DNA from 2 places in the Shewanella sp. WE21 genome. Region 1 is predicted to be linked to the other one. Evidence: predicted binding sites of a transcription regulator. Region 1 holds the regulator's gene; the other holds the start of a gene.
The links. The regulator sigma-54, encoded in region 1, starts transcription at its own class of promoters, with help from an activator protein. The targets are predictions, from matches to a motif close to GTTGGCACGNNNNTNGNNT.
Positions count from the first base shown of each region.

Region 1 (7,553 bases):
TTTGAATATTGGGATCCATGATATTGCGAATTGTGGTGCTTGGCGCGCAAGTCAGCAGATCTGCCAGCCTAACACCGCCAAGGACTTTGTCCTGTTTGTCGACCACATATAAGGTATCTGTGGTGTCGGGTAGGTTGCCCCTTTGCCGAAGATAGCGCAGCACCACATCGATATTCACATCGGGTCTTAAGGTGACTGTATCCGTATTCATCAAGCTGCCGGCGGTCTCATCTGGATAAGATAGGGCTTGTTCTACCCTCAGGCGATTTTGCTCCGTCATCGACTGCAACACTTGTTTGTAAACGGCGTCGGGAAGACTTCGCAGAATATAGGCGAGATCGTCGGTGTCCATGCTTGCTGTCGCTTTCGCGACTCGCTCAGGGCTCATGCTGCGGATCAGTGGGTCTTTGAGTTCTTCACTCAACTCATCGAGTATGTCGCCTATTTGTTCCTGATCGATGAGCTGCCACAGTACTTGTCTGGCACTTGGCGGTGATGATTCTAAGATCAGCGCGATATCTGAGGCGGCCATTTTTTGCAGCATATTGCGCACGTGTACGAACATGCCGCTGCTAAGCGCTTGGTTTAACTGGTCAAGACTATGTCCGGTGTGATCGTTTTCTGAATTATCTACGGGCATTTGTCCTCCATTGTGCGGCAAATTGGTTTGAGATCTTAGTGTTGGGCTAGGATTTAGCGGTGACTAAGCGTCAGTCGATGACATAGATTTAGGCGGCTAAGGTAAGGTTAAGGTTTGCGCAATGACCGCTAGTGTAATCGCCAGTAGCTTGTATCGTCGAGCGACAAATGTTTTGCCATGTCTGAATGGCAAGTTTTTTAAACTAGACATGAAGTGAAACTAACGATGAAGTGCTTAGTGTGAAGTGAAACTAACAGGCTTCGTCAAACTTAGCGTCGATTAAGGCACAAATGGCATCGAGAGCCGGCTCTGCATCTGGGCCTTCGGCGATAAGCTTGATGGTTTTACCCATGCCAGTTTCAAGCATCAGCAAGCCAAGCACACTGGCGGCCGATGCTTGTTTATCACCTTGGATTAAGGTGATGGTCGCATCAAACTCGGAAGCCAGTACCACCAACTTAGTGGCGGCACGGGCATGTAAACCGAGCTTATTACAGATGGTTATCTGACGTTCAAGCTTTGGCATTATTGAGCTCTCGATGACGGGCATAAACTTTATGTTTACCGTTACTAAAGCGTTTTGCCAATTGCTCTGCGACGTAAACCGATCTGTGCTGTCCACCTGTGCAGCCAATGGCCACAGTTAAATAACTGCGATTGTTACGCTCGAGGTGCGGCAGCCAAGTCTCCAGTAAATTTTCGATTTGCCAGATGAACTTATTGACCAGTGGTTGGCGATTTAAGAACTCAGCTACGGGTTCATCTAAGCCAGTTAATGGCCGCAGCGCCAGCTCCCAGTGGGGATTGGGCAGGAAGCGCACATCGAACATAAAGTCGGCTTCGGTGGGCATTCCGTGCTTAAAGCCAAAGGACTCGAAGTTGATCACGAGTTCTTTATCGACACTACCAAGGAGAATTTGTCTGACTTGGTCGCTTAAATCATAGATATTCAAATTCGACGTATCTATGTAGTGATCGACCAGTTTTGACATAGGCTCGAGCAGTTTCCCCTCCAGCTTTATCGCTTCTTGCAAAGAGACTCGGCTCTTCGACAAAGGATGCAAACGGCGGGTTTCGCTGTAACGCTTGAGCAGAATTTTATCGCTGGAGTTAAGGAAGAAGCTCGTTAACTCAGTATCTGGTGGTAGGCTAGCGAGTTGTTTCACTAAGACCTTATCCTGCTCAGGCATGTTACGCACGTCGACACTGATGGCGACGAGATCGTTACTGCCTTTGAGTTGCTCAAGCAAACTGCCAATCAATGGCAAGGGAAGGTTATCGACACAATAATAGCCGAGATCTTCGAGTACCCTAAGGGCGACAGATTTGCCTGAGCCTGAGCGGCCCGACACTATGACCAGTTTCATCCAGTGATTACCTGATAGAGTTCCGTTTCATCATGCGTCTTGCGTAATTGCTTTAATATTTGCTTGTCGCTCAGCTTTTCGGCCATGCAAGACAAAGTACTTAAGTGCTGCTGACATTGGTCTGCAGGCACCAGTAGTGCAAATAAAATATCAACAGGTTGCTTATCGATAGCATCAAATGCTATCGGCTCTTCACACTTAATTAGTATGGCAATGGGCTGATCTATATCGGCTAGTCGACCATGTGGAATGGCGATGCCGTTACCTATACCTGTGCTCCCCATCTTTTCGCGCGCCACTAGGCTTTCGAATATCTCTTGAGATGAGAGGGTCGGGTACTGGGCAGCGACTAAGTCGCTGATGAGTTCCAGTACCTTTTTCTTGCTGCCCGGAGTGGCGCAGGTAGTGCACTCCGGCCGCAGTATGGTACAAAGTTCCATTATTAGTGTTTTGTTAACTTCTCTTTGTGTTTAATAACCTGACGGTCAAGCTTGTCAATCAGGGCGTCTATAGCGGCATACATGTCAGCATGCTCTGAAGTAGCAAAAACTTCACCACCTATGAGGTTTATTCTCGCTTCGGCAATCTGTTGCATTTTCTCAACATTGAGCACAACGTGCACATTATTGATCTGTTCGAAATGGCGTTCAAGTTTTGAAAACTTTTCTTCTACATATGCACGTAACGATTCGGTAATTTCGATATGGTGCCCACTTAGGTTTATTTGCATAGAAACGTCCTCCGATATCCACTGTAGGTTATAAACTTTTACGCTGATTAGAAGGTGGAATAAGCATAGCCTCTCGGTACTTCGCAATGGTTCTGCGGGCTACGTTGATCCCTTGTTCTGCCAGAAGTTGTGCCATCTTACTATCGCTTAATGGTTTTTTCTGGTTTTCCGCTGCCACCAGTTTCTTTATAAAGGCTCTGATTGCTGTGGATGAGCACTCACCACCATCGTCAGTACCGACGTGGCTAGAGAAGAAGTATTTTAGTTCAAAAAGTCCCTTAGGGGTATGCATGTATTTTTGAGTTGTGACCCGTGAGATGGTGGACTCATGCATTTCTACCGCTTCGGCAATATCGTTAAGCACCATAGGCTTCATGGCTTCTTCACCGTACTCAAAGAAACCCTGCTGATATTGCACTATGCAATTAGCAACTTTAAGCAAAGTATCGTTACGACTTTCTAAGCTCTTAATAAACCATTTAGCCTCTTGCAGATGGCCGCGAATAAATTGGCTATCGGCTTGGTTTTTGGTACTGCGTGCCATAGAAGCATAATGTTGATTTACATTGATTTTTGGCATGCAGTCAGGATTAAGCTCAACGACCCAGCGGCCATTTTTCTTCGACACAGACACATCTGGGATAACGTATTCGTCATTATTGGGCGTGATCAACAAACCTGGGCGAGGATTGAGGGTTTGGATGAGTGCTATACCATCCCTTAATTCATCTTCTTTTAATTTAGTCTTACGCATCAACAACCTAAAGTCTCGGGCGGCGATCAGATCTAAATGATCTTTGATCAGCATGCGGGCGTTTTCTAGGTTGGGAGTATCAGCGGCGAAATGCGACAGTTGGATCAACAGGCATTCACTTAAATCGCGGGCGGCAACGCCTATGGGATCAAAATGCTGAATACGCTTGAGTACGGCTTCGACTTCGTCAAGCTCAACTTCAGGATTGCCCATGGCTTCGAGAATTTCTTCAGTGCTTTGGGTGAGATAGCCCTGATCGTCGATGGCATCAATAATGGCGGTGGCAATGGCTAAATCGGTTTCAGAAAACGGCGTGAGGTTTTTTTGCCATTCTAAGTGTTCGTACAAACCTTCACTGGTCTCGCCTTGGAAGGGCATATCGTCTTCACGACTGCCGCCGGGGCCTGAGTTTGGGGAGGCGGTAAACACTTCATCCCATGTGGTGTCCATGGGGAGCTCATCGGGCATGGATTCTTTGGTTAGCGACTCTGCCGTGTCTATGGTGGAGCTGTCTTTTTCTGGTGGCAGAGTGCTAGATTCACTGAAATCCGTATCGGATAGCGTTTGGTTTACAGGGGTTTTAGTGGCGTCGAATTGATCCTCTTCCAGCTCGAGAAGGGGATTAGAATCTAATGCTTGCTGGATCTCTTGCTGCAGTTCTAATGACGACAGTTGCAACAGACGTATGGCCTGTTGTAATTGTGGCGTCATGGTTAACTGTTGACCCAGTTTGAGCTGGAGTGACGCTTTCATGTTACCGCTGATCCCTACGTTATTATTGTTGGATGAGGTCGCTTATTATTATCTTGAGTGAAGCCCAATGGCGGTATAAATTGCCTCCATTGGCTTCGCTCGATTAACTATAGCCTGAATTGTTCACCTAAGTACACAGCCCTAACTTGCTGATTGTCTAAGATCTCTGCAGGAGTTCCTTCGGCAATCAGGTTTCCGTGACTCACAATATAAGCATGTTCACATACATCTAATGTCTCGCGGACATTATGGTCTGTGATCAGTACGCCAAGGCCGCGACTTTTGAGTTGTTCGATAATCTTCTTGATGTCGATAACCGAAATAGGATCGACGCCGGCAAACGGTTCATCGAGCAAAATGAACTTAGGATTAGCGGCTAAAGCTCGCGCAATTTCGACGCGACGACGTTCGCCACCCGACAATGACATGCCTTGGCTGTCACGGATGTGGGTGATATGAAACTCTTCGAGCAGATGTTCTAGTTCTTCTTCTCGTTCTTCGTTTTTAAGTTCTTTACGAGTTTGCAGTACTGCCATGATGTTGTCATGAACAGTTAGCTTACGAAAGATACTGGCTTCCTGCGGTAAGTAACCTATGCCTTTGCGGGCACGCAGATGCATAGGATCTGCGGTTAAATCATCATCGTCGATAAAGATATGTCCCTTATCGCTCTTCACTAGCCCGACAACCATGTAAAAAGTCGTGGTTTTACCTGCACCGTTTGGACCGAGTAGGCCAACGACTTGACCGGTTTTTACCGTCAGACTGACGTCTTTAACCACTTGGCGACTCTTGTAACTTTTCGCCAGATTTTGTGCTCTTAAGGTGATTTGGGTCATTTAGAGTCCTGCTTTTTTACAGGTTTATCCGCCGGAGCGTCTGATTTAGCATCATCTTGATAGTTTTCAGGCTGAATAATAGTGATCACGCGATCGTCACCACTGCCAGTACTCTCGGCCATCAATTTCTGTTGAATCATGTTATAGCGGATTAAATTACCTGTAACTTGGCTACCCGCTTGATCTAATGACGCCATACCTTTCAGTGTTAAGGTGCGGCTTGCCATATCGTAACGAATTTCTTTCGCGCTTGCCGATGCTGGGCGACCATCGTCTAATATCTGGCTATACGTAGCAGGGTTGCCTGTGGCGACCAAAGTTTTGCTATTTTCACCTTCAGCGGAAAATGCACGCAGTTCATTTGCTTGGATTTTTATTGAGCCTTGGGTAACTTCAACTGGACCAAAGAAGATGATCTGGTTGTTTTTGATATCCGCAGTTTGGCTCACAGCTTTAATTTTGACTTCTTGCTTTAAGTCGCCGACTTTCGCGAAAGCACTCATGCTCATAATTAGCATTAGGCTGGCAAGTAATACGTTATTTTGCTTCATATGTTCCTACTACCTGACTGGTCAATTGCACTTCTTGCGCGTTGAGGTCGGCATAAAGGCCTTGGCCTTGAATATTAAAATCTTTCCCTGTGACGTAAATGGTACGGTCAGAGGTCATTATCATAGTGTTGAGATCGAGTTCCAGATAACTGGTGGACAAGGTCTGAATCGGTTCTTCTGGGCTAATGGCATCGATAATAACATTATTTTCTAATACAACCTTGCCAGTTTCCTTGTTTAGCTTGCCCTGATCTGCCCTGAGCTGCCATTGTGCTTTACCTTGGTCTGGATAAACAAGATAAACAGGTTGAGTAAAGAAAGTTTGATTCGTTGAATCATAATGTTCCATGTGTTTCGCCGTCACACGGCTATTCACTAGTCCTTGCTCATTGAACTCAACACTGCGCAGATCTTCAACGATGAAATCTGGGGTATTTTGATCTTTTACTCTGTTATCGGAATCACCGCTGTGTTTGTTCTGGACCTGCCAGTAAAGCGCTAGTGCGGTTCCAAAAAAAGCGATAATCGCGAGTGTCACACGACTCATATACTCATTCCATGGGCCGAAGTGAATTTATTTTGACTTAGGAGTAACAGATCTGTGAGTTCACGCAGTGCACCGTGGCCACCATTGAGCGTAGTCACAAAATGGGCGTGTTGGCGTACATAGGGGTGGCCGTCAGCAACACTGACCGCTAAACCGACGACATTCATCACGGGGAGATCGACAATATCATCACCGATATAAGCCACTTCTTCTGGGGTGACACCATAAAGTGCGAGCAATGCTTCATAGGGCTCGAACTTATTGTCTACGCCTTGGTAAATATGGGTAACACCAAGGGCTGTCATACGGTTTTCAACGATTTTGGATTGACGTCCTGTGATCACGGCGAGGTTGAAGCCGCTGGTGAGGAGTGAGCGCACGCCATAACCGTCACGGGTATGGAAGGCTTTGAGCTCTTCGCCACTATTGCTCAAGTAAATACGGCCGTCGGAAAACACCCCATCGACGTCACAAATCAACAGTTTAATCTTTTGCGCGCGTTGCCACACATCATCACTGATTGGGCCGTAAAATCCTTGCTGTGGCATTAAATGACTCCTGCTTTAACCATGTCTAGCATGTTAAGAGCGCCGATAGGATGGCGATCTTTATCGATAACAATTAATCCGTTGATGTTTTTTGAGTCCATCACTTGCAGCGCTTGGGCGGCCAATACATTATCCGTGATCGTGACGCAGTTACGGGTCATCACATCGGCAATGGGCGTCGTGCGTAAATTCACTTCGGCATCGATAACGCGGCGTAAATCACCATCGGTGAAGATACCAACCAGCTTGCGCTGATCATCGATAATCGCCGTCATGCCTAAGCCTTTCTTGGAGATTTCGTACAGAGCTTCTGTGATGCAAATATCGTGGTTGACGAGCGGTAAGTCATCACCGCTGTGCATCACATCACTGACTTTTAACAGCAACTTACGTCCTAAAGCACCGCCGGGATGGGACATAGCAAAATCATCACGGGTAAAGCCTTTAGCTTGTAGTAGCGCAATGGCGATGGCATCGCCCATCACTAAGGTCGCGGTAGTGCTCGACGTTGGGGCAAGTCCAAGTGGGCAAGCCTCTTCTGGGACTTCGATACATAAATGCACTTTAGATAATCGCGCCATATTCGATTCGGGTTTACCTGTTACCGCGATAACGGGCACGCCCATACGTTGGATGACCGGCATTAAGGTGAGGATTTCGCTCGACTCACCGGAATTTGAAATCGCTAAAATCACATCGTTATCGGCTAATACACCCAGATCGCCGTGGCTGGCTTCACCCGGATGCACAAAAAATGCGGGCGTTCCTGTGCTGGCGAGGGTGGCAGAAATCTTATTGCCGATATGGCCCGATTTGCCCATTCC
Region 1 covers NZ_CP023019.1:2,669,334-2,676,886, forward strand. Annotated here, with positions in the region: gene mgtE (magnesium transporter) at 1-640, opposite strand, end outside; gene CKQ84_RS11580 (HPr family phosphocarrier protein) at 891-1,166, opposite strand; gene rapZ (RNase adapter RapZ) at 1,153-2,007, opposite strand; gene ptsN (PTS IIA-like nitrogen regulatory protein PtsN) at 2,004-2,447, opposite strand; gene hpf (ribosome hibernation promoting factor) at 2,450-2,737, opposite strand; gene CKQ84_RS11600 (RNA polymerase factor sigma-54) at 2,766-4,244, opposite strand; gene lptB (LPS export ABC transporter ATP-binding protein) at 4,352-5,083, opposite strand; gene lptA (lipopolysaccharide transport periplasmic protein LptA) at 5,080-5,634, opposite strand; gene lptC (LPS export ABC transporter periplasmic protein LptC) at 5,621-6,181, opposite strand; gene kdsC (3-deoxy-manno-octulosonate-8-phosphatase KdsC) at 6,178-6,729, opposite strand; gene CKQ84_RS11625 (KpsF/GutQ family sugar-phosphate isomerase) at 6,729-7,553, opposite strand, start outside.

Region 2 (7,553 bases), 830 kb from region 1:
TGTACTTGATAAAAATAAAGTTAAGTACCAAATCGACGTGGACGTTATTAAAGTTCCTGAAGATAAATATCAAGAAGTCAAAATGATGTTGAGCCGTGCAGGTATCGACAGTCCTGCAGCCAACCAAGATTTTTTGAATAAAGACAGTGGTTTTGGTGTCAGCCAACGCATGGAACAGGCTCGTCTTAAGCATAGCCAAGAAGAAAACCTCGCCCGTGCGATAGAGCAACTACAAAGTGTCAGCCGTGCCAAAGTCATTCTTGCGTTACCTAAAGAAAACGTCTTCGCCCGCAATGCCTCTAAACCGAGTGCAACTGTGGTGATCAATACCCGTCGCGGTGGCTTAGGCCAAGGTGAAGTCGATGCTATCGTCGATATTGTTGCTTCTGCAGTACAAGGTTTAGAACCATCAAGGGTGACGGTAACTGACTCTAACGGCCGTTTATTGAACTCTGGCAGCCAAGATGGCGCGTCTGCGACGGCTCGCCGTGAACTTGAATTAGTACAGCAAAAAGAAGCTGAATATCGCACTAAGATTGAATCGATTCTGGTGCCAATTCTAGGTCCTGATAATTTTACCTCTCAAGTCGACGTCAGTATGGATTTTACTGCTGTTGAGCAAACATCAAAGCGTTTTAACCCTGATTTACCGGCACTGCGCAGTGAAATGACCGTTGAAAATAACACCACTGGCGGCTCTTCTGGTGGGATCCCTGGCGCGTTATCCAATCAACCGCCAATGGAGTCTAATATTCCAGAAGATGCAACAAAAGCGGCAGAGTCAGCAACGGCTGCAGCAGGTAATTCGCACCGCGAAGCGACCCGTAACTTTGAATTAGATACCACCATTAGCCATACTCGCCAGCAAGTTGGTGCAGTGCGCCGCATTAGTGTGTCAGTCGCGGTGGACTTTAAACCTGGTGCCGCTGGAGAAAATGGTCAAGTAGCCCGTGTTGCCCGTACCGAGCAAGAACTGACCAATATCCGTCGTTTGCTTGAAGGCGCGGTTGGTTTTAGTTCACAACGGGGTGATGTGCTGGAAGTGGTAACCGTTCCCTTTATGGATCAATTGGTTGAAGATTTACCCGCACCTGAACTTTGGGAGCAACCTTGGTTTTGGCGTGCGATTAAGCTTGGGATTGGTGCGCTAGTGATTTTGGTGCTGATTCTAGCTGTGGTACGTCCTATGCTGAAACGCTTGATCTATCCTGACAGTGTGAATATGCCTGAGGATGGCAGATTAGGTAATGAATTAGCCGAAATTGAGGACCAATATGCGGCTGATACGCTAGGGATGCTCAATACTCAAGAGGCGGAATACAGTTATGCTGACGATGGCTCAATTCATATCCCTAATCTTCACAAAGATGATGATATGATTAAAGCTATCCGTGCGCTCGTGGCGAATGAGCCTGAGCTCTCTACTCAAGTCGTGAAAAACTGGTTACAAGACAATGGCTGAGAATAAAACGAAAGAAGTGGCTCCTGCGGCCGCACCTGCCTTTAATATCAAAGATATTAGTGGCGTTGAAAAGACCGCTATTTTACTCCTCAGTTTGAGTGAGGCTGATGCTGCATCCATTTTAAAACACTTAGAGCCGAAGCAAGTGCAAAAAGTGGGTATGGCCATGGCGGCAATGGATGAGTTTGGTCAGGAAAAAGTTATCGGGGTACATAAGCTGTTTCTTGATGATATTCAAAAGTATTCTTCAATTGGTTTCAACAGTGAAGAGTTCGTCCGTAAAGCCTTAACCGCTGCGCTGGGTGAAGATAAAGCGGGTAATCTGATTGAACAGATTATCATGGGCAGTGGCGCTAAAGGTTTGGACTCGTTGAAGTGGATGGATGCGCGCCAAGTGGCGACCATTATTCAAAACGAACATCCACAGATCCAAACCATTGTTTTGTCTTATCTAGAACCCGATCAAGCGGCGGAAATTTTTGGTCAATTCCCTGAGAATACCCGCTTAGACTTGATGATGCGTATTGCCAATCTTGAAGAAGTGCAGCCTGCCGCACTGCAAGAGTTGAATGACATCATGGAGAAACAGTTTGCCGGTCAAGGTGGCGCCCAGGCCGCGAAAATGGGTGGCTTAAAAGCGGCCGCCAACATAATGAACTACTTAGACACGGGTATCGAAAGCCAGTTGATGGAAACCATGCGCGAGTCTGATGAAGAAATGGCGCAGCAAATCCAAGATTTGATGTTTGTATTTGAAAACTTAATCGATGTCGATGACCGCGGTATTCAAGCCCTGTTGCGTGAAGTGCAGCAAGATGTACTGATGAAGGCGCTTAAAGGCACAGATGATCAGCTGAAAGAAAAAATATTGGGTAACATGTCAAAACGTGCCGCTGAATTATTGCGTGATGATCTTGAAGCTATGGGCCCAATCCGTATCAGTGAAGTGGAAGTCGCACAAAAAGAAATCCTGTCTATTGCTCGTCGCTTAAGTGACAGCGGCGAAATCATGTTAGGCGGCGGTGGTGGCGATGAGTTCCTCTAATCCGAGCGACAATAAATTGTTGAATAAGGTCTTGAGCGAAGGAGATGTCGAATTTAGTCACTGGGCGCTGCCAGATGTGACTGAAGCCGATGATGATTCTATCTCAAATCTGTTCGGCCATTCTAATCATCAAGCCGCTAAGTCGACTACTGTGGAAAGTGTTTCTCCACCGACTATGGCTGAGATTGAAGACATTCGTGCCCAAGCCGAAGAAGAAGGCTTTAGCGAAGGTAAGCAGCAAGGGTATGAGCAAGGGCTAGAAAAAGGGCGTTTAGAAGGGTTAGAGCAGGGCCATACTGAAGGGCTCGCCCAAGGGCATGAGCAAGGATTAGAAACCGGTTTAGCCCAAGCAAAAATATTGCTCTCGCGTTTTGAAACCTTATTAGCCCAATTTGAAAAACCATTGCAATTGCTCGATGGCGATATTGAACTCTCTCTAATGAACCTGAGTATGACATTAGCGAAATCTGTCATTGGCCACGAATTAAAAACTCATCCTGAACAAGTGCTTTCGGCATTGCGCTTAGGTATAGAATCGCTGCCGATAAAAGAACAAACGGTCACAATCCGCTTGCATCCTGACGATGTTATTTTAGTCGAACAACTTTATTCCAGCGCTCAATTGACCCGCAGTAAGTGGGAACTTGAAGTTGACCCTTCCTTAAGCCCTGGTGACTGTATTCTCAGTAGTCATCGTTCTTTAGTCGATTTGACCCTCGCATCGCGTATCGATGCTGTGTTTGAGTCCTTACGGAACCAACATGCTCACTTAAGTGATAAGCAGCGTCAACTGCAAGAGGCGATAGAGGTTGAAGATACCGCAAAATACGTTGCGGCTTCTGAGGCTGTGGGATCAGAGCTTGATGATCAGGTTGTCGATACGGTTTCTCAACATGCTGAGGATATACAATCTGCCTCAAACACAGGTGAGCAATTAGAGGCAAAATCAGATGCAAAATCGCCAACATCAACTGCTGAATAGGCTTAATCATCATCAGGGTAAGGTGCCGCCATTTCGCGCAGTGGCCAGTGGTCAACTGGTGCGTGTTGTCGGCTTAACCTTAGAAGCAAGCGGTTGCCGTGCGCCTGTGGGCAGTTTATGTTCGATCGAAACCATGGCGGGCGAGTTAATCGCCGAGGTGGTCGGGTTTGATGGCGAACTATTATATTTAATGCCCATTGAAGAATTACGTGGTGTATTGCCCGGTGCGCGGGTTGTGCCTTTGGGGGAACAAACTGGACTCAATGTTGGTTTATCCCTGCTAGGACGCGTACTCGATGGTAACGGCGTGCCTTTAGATGGTTTAGGCGCGTTGCAAACCGACCAACAAGCGCCAATACATAGCGCTGCCATTAATCCTCTATCTCGCCGTGCCATTACTGAACCGCTGGACGTTGGTGTTCGCGCTATCAACGCTATGCTGACTGTGGGCAAAGGCCAACGTATGGGCTTGTTTGCGGGCTCAGGTGTAGGTAAGAGTGTGCTCTTAGGTATGATGACTCGCGGTACTACCGCCGACATTATTGTGGTTGGGCTAGTGGGTGAGCGTGGCCGGGAAGTGAAAGAGTTTATTGAGGAAATTCTTGGTGAGAAAGGTCGAGCGCGTTCAGTCGTTGTTGCTGCGCCTGCGGATACATCGCCTCTGATGCGTCTTCGCGCCTGTGAAACCTCGACTCGTATTGCCGAATACTTCCGCGATTTAGGCTATAACGTTTTATTGCTTATGGACAGTTTAACGCGCTACGCCCAAGCGCAGCGGGAAATTGCTTTGGCTGTGGGTGAACCGCCTGCGACTAAAGGTTATCCGCCTTCTGTGTTTGCAAAATTGCCACGTTTAGTTGAGCGCGCCGGAAACGGTGGCCCTGGACAAGGTTCAATTACGGCATTTTATACTGTGTTGACGGAAGGGGACGATCAACAGGATCCCATTGCCGATGCTTCGCGGGCGATCCTCGATGGTCACATTGTCTTGTCACGTTCGCTTGCGGATTCGGGGCACTATCCTGCAATTGATATTGAAGCTTCTATTAGCCGAGTCGCGCCTATGGTGATCTCCAATGAACATTTGGAAGCGATGCGCCGCGTGAAACAAACCTATTCTTTGTATCAGCAAAATAGAGATTTGATTTCTATTGGGGCCTATGCCCAAGGAAGCGATCCGCGCATTGATAATGCGATACGACTGCAGCCAGCAATGAATGCTTTTTTGCGACAAACCATGCGTGATGCATTTAGCTTTGCCGATAGCCAAGTCATGCTTGGGCAACTTGCTGCACAGTGCAAATAATGGCGTCATCGAATTAATCGAGGTCTAGTATGGCTAACGCCGATCCCTTGTTGTTAGTGTTAAAGCTTGCCAATGATGCCGAAGAACAAGCGGCTTTATTGTTCAAATCGGCGCAGTTAGAGTGTCAAAAACGGTTGAATCAACTCAGTGCTCTGAATAACTATCGCTTAGAATACATGAAGCAAATGCAATCCCAGCAAGGTCAAGCCATCAGTGCTAGTCACTATCACCAGTTTCACCGTTTTATTCGTCAGATCGATGACGCAATTATCCAGCAAAATCGCGTCGTAGCCGACGGTGAAAAGCAAAAAGAATATCGACAACAACATTGGTTGGAAAAGCAAAAAAAACGTAAGGCAGTAGAATTACTCTTAGCCAGTAAAGAGAAGAAGCGTCAAGTGGTTGAACAAAAAAGGGAGCAAAAAATGACCGATGAATTTGCTTCCCAGCAATTTTATCGCCGTCATCAACGTTAGTGAAATGATAGGCATATTTACTGCTCGCTAGCCGGATAGGCTCTTTAGTTTTTTTGTATTGATGGCATAAGCATCAATTTGACACCTCCCAGAGTTAATTCTTTTCGATATGCTGTCGTAAAACCTTATGTTTTGGCATCTTATTTGCTTTGGTTTAGTCCATGACCCTGCAACCGCAGTGTTTAATTGACGTTTCTACCTAGCCATTTTCTTTTTTTGCTGGGTGATGTTTGGGAGCACTTATGCAACAAATGACCAATATCCTGTTAAGTAAAACAGGCAACTCTGCGGCCAATTCCGCTAAGACATCTTCCCAAGAGTCTAATAATGAAGACTTTTCATCTACACTTGCGTCAGTCACCGCTAGCTCATTTTCTATTTCTGCGTCTAAAAAAACCATTGCTAACACTGATGATACTGTGCAGGTTACCTCTGCTGATAAAGTAAAAGATGACGATATATCAACTGATGACGCCGACGTAAATCTCATTTTTGCCCAAATTAGCATGGCAAATGATATGAAGAAAACGGCATCAGATGGAGATAGTTTGCCGCTAGCATTTTTAAATGCTGAAGAAGATATAACTGGTGAAGAAAATATTGATACTTCATCAGCTTTATTAACCGGCTCAGCATTGGCATCTACTGTTTCTGATAATTCAACATTGGCATCTACTATTTCTGCTGATTTAGCATTGGCATCTACTGTTTCTACTGTTTCTACTGTTTCTACTGTTTCTACTGTTTCAGCATTGGCCTCTACTGTTTCTGCCGATTCAGCATTGGCCTCTACTGTTTCTGCCGATTCAGCATTGGCCTCTACTATTTCTGCTGATTCACCATTGGCACCTACTGTTCCTGATAATTCAACATTGGCAACTACTGTTTCTGCTGATTCAGCATTGGCATTTACTGTTTCTACTGTTTCTACTGTTTCTACTGTTTCTACTGTTTTTGCTGAGATTGAACTGGCATCAGATATAGATGAAGCGGGTTTTTCTGCTGAATTACAAAAGTTAGTTTCTACTAGCCCAGATATGGCAGCAATTTTAATCGCAGATGATGTGAAACCATCATCTTTGACTGATAAGTCACTCGTACAAATTCTCCCCATAGACCCAAATATACTTGAAGTGTCAGCGGATAGTGATGCTGTGATTGATCCAAATTTGACCGATGACGCTTCAGAATTACCTTTAGAAGACACTGAGCTTGTCTCTGCCACTGAAGTCGGGGTGAGTATAGATGAGTCTTTAGTTGAGAATGAGGTCACACTAAATGCTGTGATTAATCAAGCGGGCTTAGCGAACAGTGCAACGATAAAGTCGGCAACCAACACTGCGGCAAAAGCAACGACTAGTAGCTCTAAAGTGAATAGTCTCAATACGGCTAATATCGCGACCTCGGGAAATACTTTCGACCTGAATACCTTAGGCTTTTCAATTTCATCTGAACCATTAGATACAACATCTGTAACAGAAAGTGATCTTGATGGGATTCCCAATTCCGATTTGGCTGCTAACCTATTACTGAAAGATGCTAAATTGACGGTTGCAATGGATATTCCCAGAGACGAAAGTTTTATGGATGATAGTAATACTTTCTCAGAACTTAAGTCGACATCATCCATACAGACACTCTCGATGTCACAATTAAATCGCCAAGAAACCATGCAAGTTCAGCTGTCATTGCGTCAAGGAGTAGAACAGCAAAACCAAATGCAGGAGATGATCCAACGATTTTCACCTGTGATGAAGCAGCAATTGATTACTATGGTGAGTCAAGGCATCCAACATGCGGAAATCCGGCTCGATCCCCCTGAGCTTGGGCATATGTTGGTAAAGATCCAAGTGCATGGCGACCAAACCCAAGTACAGTTCCATGTTACTCAGCCGCAAACGCGTGATCTGGTTGAACAAGCTATGCCAAGATTACGTGAGTTATTGCAAGAGCAAGGGATGCAGTTGGCTGACAGCCATGTTTCTCAAGGCGATCAAGGTGAGCGTCGGGAAGGTAGTTTCGGTGATGGCGGCAGTTCAAATGCGGCTGATATGGATGAAATCTCGGCAGAAGAGTTACATTTAGGTTTAAATCAAGCGATTAGTGTAACTTCAGGTATAGATTATTACGCTTAAGCAGGTAACCTATAGCAATGACTGACATAATTACGTTTCAAATAAAACTGTAATGAGTTTCCGCCTAAATTAAAGAGAATAGTGATGGCTAAGGAAGAATCGTTAGAACTTGAAAGTACTGAAGAGCCTAAGAGTAAGAAGAAACTA
Region 2 covers NZ_CP023019.1:3,496,640-3,504,192, forward strand. Annotated here, with positions in the region: gene fliF (flagellar basal-body MS-ring/collar protein FliF) at 1-1,462, shown strand, start outside; gene fliG (flagellar motor switch protein FliG) at 1,455-2,507, shown strand; gene fliH (flagellar assembly protein FliH) at 2,494-3,489, shown strand; gene fliI (flagellar protein export ATPase FliI) at 3,458-4,795, shown strand; gene fliJ (flagellar export protein FliJ) at 4,825-5,271, shown strand; gene CKQ84_RS15470 (flagellar hook-length control protein FliK) at 5,514-7,406, shown strand; gene fliL (flagellar basal body-associated protein FliL) at 7,491-7,553, shown strand, end outside.
Region 2: a site for sigma-54 is predicted at 5,403-5,421, ahead of CKQ84_RS15470 (flagellar hook-length control protein FliK). Genes of this name have one in related genera too.